2 regions of the Stutzerimonas sp. FeSN7 genome follow, and region 1 is predicted to be linked to the other one. Evidence: predicted binding sites of a transcription regulator. Region 1 holds the regulator's gene; the other holds the start of a gene.

Region 1 (3,362 bases):
CCTGGTCGGGCCCGCGGGCGTTGGCAAGACCACCACGCTGGCCAAGCTTGCCGCTCGCTATGTGCTGAAGTACGGCGCGCAGAGCATCGCTCTGGCGAGCATGGACAACTACCGCATCGGCGCCCAGGAGCAGCTCAAGACGCTTGGCCGCATCCTCGACGTACCGGTGCTGCAACTCGATCCGAGCGAGCCCCTGAGCAAGTCGCTGGCTTCGCTGGCGCGCAAGCGGGTGATCCTGATCGACACTGCCGGCCTGCCCGCCAGCGATCCGACGCTGCGCATGCAGCTGCAGGCGCTTTCGGACAAGGGTGTCAAATCGAAGAATTACCTGGTGCTGGCGGCAACCAGCCAGAGCCAGGTGCTCAAGGCGGCATGGCACAACTATCGTCGTTGCGGCCTGGCTGGCTGTATTCTGACCAAGTTGGATGAGGCGGGCAGCCTCGGTGATGTGCTCGGGCTCACAATCAGCCAGCACTTGCCGATAGCCTACCTCGCGGACGGCCCGCGCATTCCGGACGACCTGCATCTGCCGCGTAGCCATCAGCTGGTGAGCCGTGCGGTGAGTTTGCAATCCGGCGAGGAACCGAGCGAGGAAACCATGGCCGATATGTTCGCCGGGTTGTACAACGGTTCGTCACGGCGGGCTGGATGATGTGGCGACAGCGGTACCAGAATGAATCAGATGCGTGCCCTGCGTGCGCATCGCCGGCCGAAAGGCCCCAGCAAGGTATAGGCGTGTGAACATGGGTATGCATCCCGTACAGGTGATTGCGGTGACCGGCGGCAAGGGTGGCGTCGGCAAGACCAACGTGTCGGTCAATCTGGCGCTGGCCCTGGCCGATCTCGGTCGGCGCGTGGTGCTGCTCGACGCCGACCTCGGCTTGGCCAACGTCGACGTGCTGCTGGGTCTGACCAGCAAGCGCACCCTGGCCGATGTAATCGCCGGCGAGTGCGATCTGCGTGACGTGCTCATCCAGGGACCAGGTGGCATTCGCATCGTGCCGGCAGCGTCCGGTACCCAGAGCATGGTGCAACTGTCGTCCCTGCAGCACGCAGGGCTGATCCAGGCATTCAGCGAGATGGGCGACGAGATCGACGTGCTGATCATCGACACCGCGGCCGGTATCGGCGACTCGGTGGTCAGCTTCGTGCGCGCCGCGCAGGAGGTGCTGCTGGTGGTCACCGACGAGCCGACATCGATCACTGACGCCTATGCGCTGATCAAGCTGCTCAATCGTGACTACGGCATCAGCCGCTTCCGCGTGCTGGCCAACATGGCCCATGCGCCGCAAGAAGGTCGCAACCTGTTCGCCAAACTGACCAAGGTTACCGAACGGTTTCTCGATGTCGCATTGCAGTACGTCGGCGCCGTGCCTTACGACGAGGCCGTGCGCAAGGCGGTACAGAAACAGCGTGCGGTCTATGAAGCGTATCCGCGCTCGAAATGTGCACTAGCCTTCAAGGCGATCGCGCAGAAGGTCGATACCTGGCCGCTGCCGGCGACACCGCGGGGCCATCTCGAATTCTTCGTAGAGCGCCTCATCAGCCCCGCTTCACCCAGCCACGAATGACAGGTGCCGGATCCGCTATGTATTACAGCAAGGCTCAGGCAAAGGATGCGCAGTACCGCCTGATCGATCAGTACGCCCCGTTGGTCAAGCGAATCGCTTACCACCTGTTGGCGCGCCTGCCTGCCAGTGTGCAGGTGGACGATCTGATCCAGGCTGGAATGATCGGACTGCTGGAAGCAGCGAAGAAATACGACGCCGGCAAAGGTGCCAGTTTCGAAACCTACGCCGGTATCCGCATCCGCGGCACCATGCTCGACGAAGTTCGCAAGGGGGACTGGGCGCCGCGCTCGGTGCACCGCAACTCGCGCATGGTCAGCGAGGCGATCCGCGCCATCGAGGCGAAAACCGGGCGTGACGCTAAAGATCACGAGGTTGCGGCCGAACTTAAGCTTAGCCTCGACGAGTATTACGCCATTCTCGGCGACACGCTGGGCAGCCGCCTCTTCAGCTTTGACGATCTGCTGCAGGAAGGCGAGCACGGCGAACTGCAGGAAGACGCGAGCAGCACCCATCCGGAACCGTTTCGCGATCTGGAGGACGAGCGTTTCCAGCAGGCGCTGGCCGATGCCATCGGCAATCTGCCCGAACGCGAGAAGCTGGTGCTGTCGCTGTATTACGACGAAGAGTTGAACTTGAAGGAAATTGGTCAGGTGCTGGGAGTCAGCGAGTCGCGTGTGAGCCAGTTGCATAGCCAGTGTGCTGCGCGCTTGCGTGCACGCCTCGGCGAATGGCGCGCCAATTGACAATTGTTTGCGGTATGACGTGCTCGGTTTGCTGAGGCATTTTGGGACTTACGGAGGTCGACTTGGACAAGAACATGAAAATCCTCATCGTCGATGACTTCTCGACGATGAGACGAATCATCAAGAACCTCTTGCGTGATCTGGGGTTCACCAACACCGCCGAGGCGGACGACGGCACCACCGCACTGCCGATGCTGAAAAGCGGCAGCTTCGATTTCCTGGTCACCGACTGGAACATGCCGGGCATGAGCGGTATCGATCTGCTGCGCACAGTGCGCGCGGACGAGCGCCTCAAGCATCTGCCGGTACTGATGGTGACCGCCGAGGCGAAGCGCGATCAGATCATCGAAGCGGCCCAGGCCGGGGTCAATGGCTATGTGGTCAAACCCTTCACCGCCCAGGTGCTCAAGGAAAAGATCGAGAAGATCTTCGAGCGCGTCAACGGCTGAAGCAGTAACGCCGCGAGGGCACTATGACGCAAGCAGACCAAAGCCTGGCAGAGTTCGAAGCGACTCTGAAGGCCAACGCACCCCGCCTGATTGAAAGCCTGCAGCAAGGCCGCTTCGATGAAGCGACGCAGATGTTCAACGAGCTCAATCAGGTGCGCAACAACGGGCTCTATCAGGAAGTGGGCAAGCTCACGCGCGAGCTGCACAACGCCATCGTCAAGCTTGAGATGGATACCTGCGCCACGGGCGGCGACCCGTCACCGATCACCGATGCCACCGACCGTCTGTCCTACGTGGTGGAAATGACCGAGAAAGCCGCCAATCGCACCATGGACCTGGTCGAGGAATCGGCCCCGCTGGTGAACTATGTCAGCTACGAGGCCCAGAGCCTGACGGCCGATTGGCAGCGCTTCATGCGCCGTGACATGAATGCCGAGCAGTTCCGCGATCTGGTCAAGCGCATCGACCAGTACCTGCAGCGCAGCATGAACGATGGCAGCCAGCTTTCGCAGAATCTCAGCGAGATCATGCTGGCCCAGGACTTCCAGGATCTAACCGGCCAGGTGATCAAGCGGGTGACCCGACTGATCACCGAGCTT
Region 2 (3,362 bases), 370 kb from region 1:
TATGCCGCGCACTGTCACGAGACCTTTTCCATCGGCGCGATCACTGCCGGCGCCAGCACCTACTTCAACGGTGACGCCCGCGCACGGATCAGCCGCGGCACCCTGGTGCTGATCAATCCGCAGACCGTGCATGCCTGCAACCCCATCGACGGCCAGCCCTGGTCGTACCTGATGTTCTATGTCGATGCGCACTGGCTGGGGGCGCTGCAACACGAGCTGGGGGCCAGCAGCGATGGCCGCTTCGTGCCCTATGCCGCCATTCAAAGCGTCGATCCGCGGCTGTTCGGTGCGCTGACGCAGCTTCATGCCTGCCTGACCGATCCGCAGGGCGAGACGCTGCACAAGCAGAGTCTCGCGGTCGAGTTCTTCACCCAGCTGCAACAGACGCTGGCCCCGGCGCCGCGCGGGGCGACCAGCGAGCCGCTGCGACAGCTGCGGCGCGCCGCCGACTATATCGCCGAGCATTGCACCCAGGCCCTGCGCCTGGAGGACATCTGCCAGGCCGCCGGATTGTCGCCGTCCTACCTGATCCGCGCCTTCAAGCAGCACTACGGCATGACCCCGCACGCCTATCTGCTCAACCGCCGCATCCAGCGCAGCCAGCACTGGCTGCGCCAGGGGCGCGAGCTGGCGGAGGTGGCCCTGGCCGCGGGTTTCGCCGATCAGGCGCACTTCCAGCGCACCTTCAAACGCCAGCTGGCGGCGACTCCCGGGCAGTACCGCGACCGTGTCGCCAGAGCCGCACGGCACTAGCCCAGCAGCAGATAGAGCACGCTGGCGGCCAGCAGCAATGCCATGCTCCGATTCAACCAGCGAACCCGCGCCGGTTCCTGCAGATAGCGACCAAGCAAGGCGCCGGCGCCCGCCCAGCAGGCGATGGAGGCGTAGCAGATCAGGAAGTAGAGGCCGGCGAACAGCCAGATCCGCAGCAGATCACCGTTCGCCGCGAACAGCCCCATGCCAGCCACCGACGCCAGCCAGGCCTTGGGGTTGAGCCATTGCATCAGCGCACCCTGCAAAAGCGAGGGGCCACTTGTGGCACTCTGAGGTTGCAGTCGTCCGTCATCGGCGGCCAGGCGCCAGGCCATGTAGAGCAGGAAGGCCACACCGCCCCACTGAATGCCGCGCAGCAATACCGGGGCGCGTTCCAGCAACTCGTACAGGCCGAGTCCGATCAGCAGCAACAGCAGCGTGAAACCGAGGGTGGCGCCGGCGATGTGTCGGCCGCTGGCACGCAAGCCGAACCGCGCACCGCAGTTCAGCGCTACCAGATTGACTGGCCCGGGCGTGATGGAGGACGCCAGGGCGAAGGCGGCCATCGAGAGATAGAGTTCCATGAGAAGCGGTGCCTGCCTGGATTAGGAAGGCCGCAGGCTACCCGGCGCGGGAGATCGCCTTATTGAAGGAAATTGCCCTGCCGCATTACAGGTGATGACTGCCCGGATAGGGCCGCTCTTCCTCCACCTCACCGTCGCGACCGATGACCTCCACCGACGCTGTGCGGCCATCCATGAAGGCGTCCAGGGCACTGTACATCTCGTCCTTGGTAAGGGTGCGCAGCACGGTTTCATGGGATTGCTGGTCTTCCAGCTCCCAGCCCACCGTGGTGGGTCTGACTTGATAGATGTCCATGCATATGTCCTCGCGTAGGGACGGCCCGCCACAGGCGGGTCGTTGGGGCGTTAGCTCGGCTGGTTGGAGCCGTCGATGCCCTGGATGTCCGGATCGTCCGACAGCACCTCTGGCTCGTCCGGGTTGTCCAGTCGGGTCGGCTTGTCGTCGAAATCCGGATCCTCGCCAGGGTTCTTCTCGCCGGAGTCGGTCATGGTCACATCGGGCTCCTCGCCCGCCTGCAGCTCGTCTGTTTTCACGCCTGCCTCGCTTGTCAGTGGTGGCTCGGTATCGATTGGAGGCGGCAAAAGCCGTGACGTTCGCGGCACGGCCTACCGGTGGTCCGAAGCCGGTGCAGGCCACACAACACGCCCGTCGCAGCGTCTAAAGATCGATGTCGCCAAGCCGATAGCGTCGAATGTATCGAGCATATGCCTTCCATCCTTTCTGCTCGGTCAGGAGATCCCTTGCAGCAGCCTCGTGCTCGAATCGCCTCGCAACTCGGCTTGGCGCTTGCGCTCATTCTTGCCGTGGTCATCACCGGCAGCACCGTCTTCGCGCTTCGCTCGCTGAGCGCATCCAACCTCAACACCCGGGAGCAGCATCTGGCCAGCGAAGCACGGCTGCTGGCCGATCAGTTGGCGACCTTCCACGGCACCCTGCGCGAGAACACCCAGCGCTTGAGCGGACTGTTCGAAAAGCGCTTCAGCGATGGCTTGCAGCTCGCCACCGACCACCGTATCGACGTCGGCGGCGTCATGACGCCAGCGCTCATGCATGAAGGCGCGCCACTGAACAACGATTTCAGCGTGGTCGACGACTTCCGCGAAATGACCGCCGGTGTCGCCACCGTGTTCGCGCGCACGGGCGACGACTTCGTGCGGGTCAGCACCTCGGTCACCAAGCAGGACGGCAGCCGCGCGATCGGCACCCTGTTGGACCGACAGCACCCGGCGTATCCGCTGCTACTCAGTGGAAAGCAGTACATCGGCCGCGCGTTCCTCTTCGACCGGCACTACATGACTCAGTACACGCCGGTGAAGGACCCTGCCGGCCAGGTGATCGCCGTGCTGTTCGTCGGCTTCGACTACACCGACGCACAACGGATCCAGTTCGACAACCTGGCGCGCTTTCGCATCGGCGAAACCGGCTCGCTCGCGCTGCTCGACGAAAAACGCCAATGGCTGGTCGCGCCGGCCAATCTGCGGCAGGCCGACCAGGCCGCTGCAACGGTAGCCGAGCTGATCAGCCAGAACGGCACGGGCGGCTACTGGAGCGATGCCGACCAGGAAATCTACAGCGTCGCGACCCTCTTCGAAGGCGGCCCCTGGACCGTGCTGGCGAGCATGCCGGCGGCCGAGATACAGGACGTGACCTGGAGCATCGGCGCCCGGCTGGCCATTGGCAACCTGCTGGCGATGATCCTCGCGGTTGCCGCGACCATCTGGCTGCTGCGGCACAAGCTCAAGCCGCTGGCTGCCGTGGTGCAGCAGGCGCAGGCATTGGGTGCGGGCGATCTCAGCGTCCGCCTGGACGTGCACAGCCGCGACGAGATCGGCCAGCTGGCGGACAGCTTCAACCGCATGGGTGACGCGCTGTCGGGCATGGTGTCGCGTATCCGCGGCGCCTCGGGTGAGGTCAGCCAGCGTGCGCAACTGCTGGCCGGGCTTTCCGGCGGCGCCAATGAAGGCATGGAGCAGCAGTCCGGCGAGATCACCAGCATGGCCGGTGCGGTGGAGCAATTCAGCGCC

Evidence for each region. Region 1 encodes FliA, which starts transcription of late flagellar genes. Its sites were predicted from a motif close to CTAAAGTTTNNNNNNNNNNNGCCGNTAA; they were not measured.
Region 2: P5703_RS05265 (methyl-accepting chemotaxis protein) is a predicted target of FliA. The motif match lies at 1,996-2,023, and genes of this name have one in related genera.

The regions. Positions count from the first base shown of each region.
Region 1 covers NZ_JARPMN010000001.1:1,526,052-1,529,413, forward strand. Annotated here, with positions in the region: gene flhF (flagellar biosynthesis GTPase FlhF) at 1-652, shown strand, start outside; gene fleN (flagellar synthesis regulator FleN) at 744-1,571, shown strand; gene fliA (RNA polymerase sigma factor FliA) at 1,589-2,314, shown strand; gene P5703_RS07140 (chemotaxis response regulator CheY) at 2,389-2,763, shown strand; gene P5703_RS07145 (protein phosphatase CheZ) at 2,787-3,362, shown strand, end outside.
Region 2 covers NZ_JARPMN010000001.1:1,152,836-1,156,197, reverse strand. Annotated here, with positions in the region: gene P5703_RS05285 (AraC family transcriptional regulator) at 1-753, shown strand, start outside; gene P5703_RS05280 (LysE family translocator) at 750-1,337, opposite strand; gene P5703_RS05275 (hypothetical protein) at 1,423-1,632, opposite strand; gene P5703_RS05270 (hypothetical protein) at 1,683-1,871, opposite strand; gene P5703_RS05265 (methyl-accepting chemotaxis protein) at 2,043-3,362, shown strand, end outside.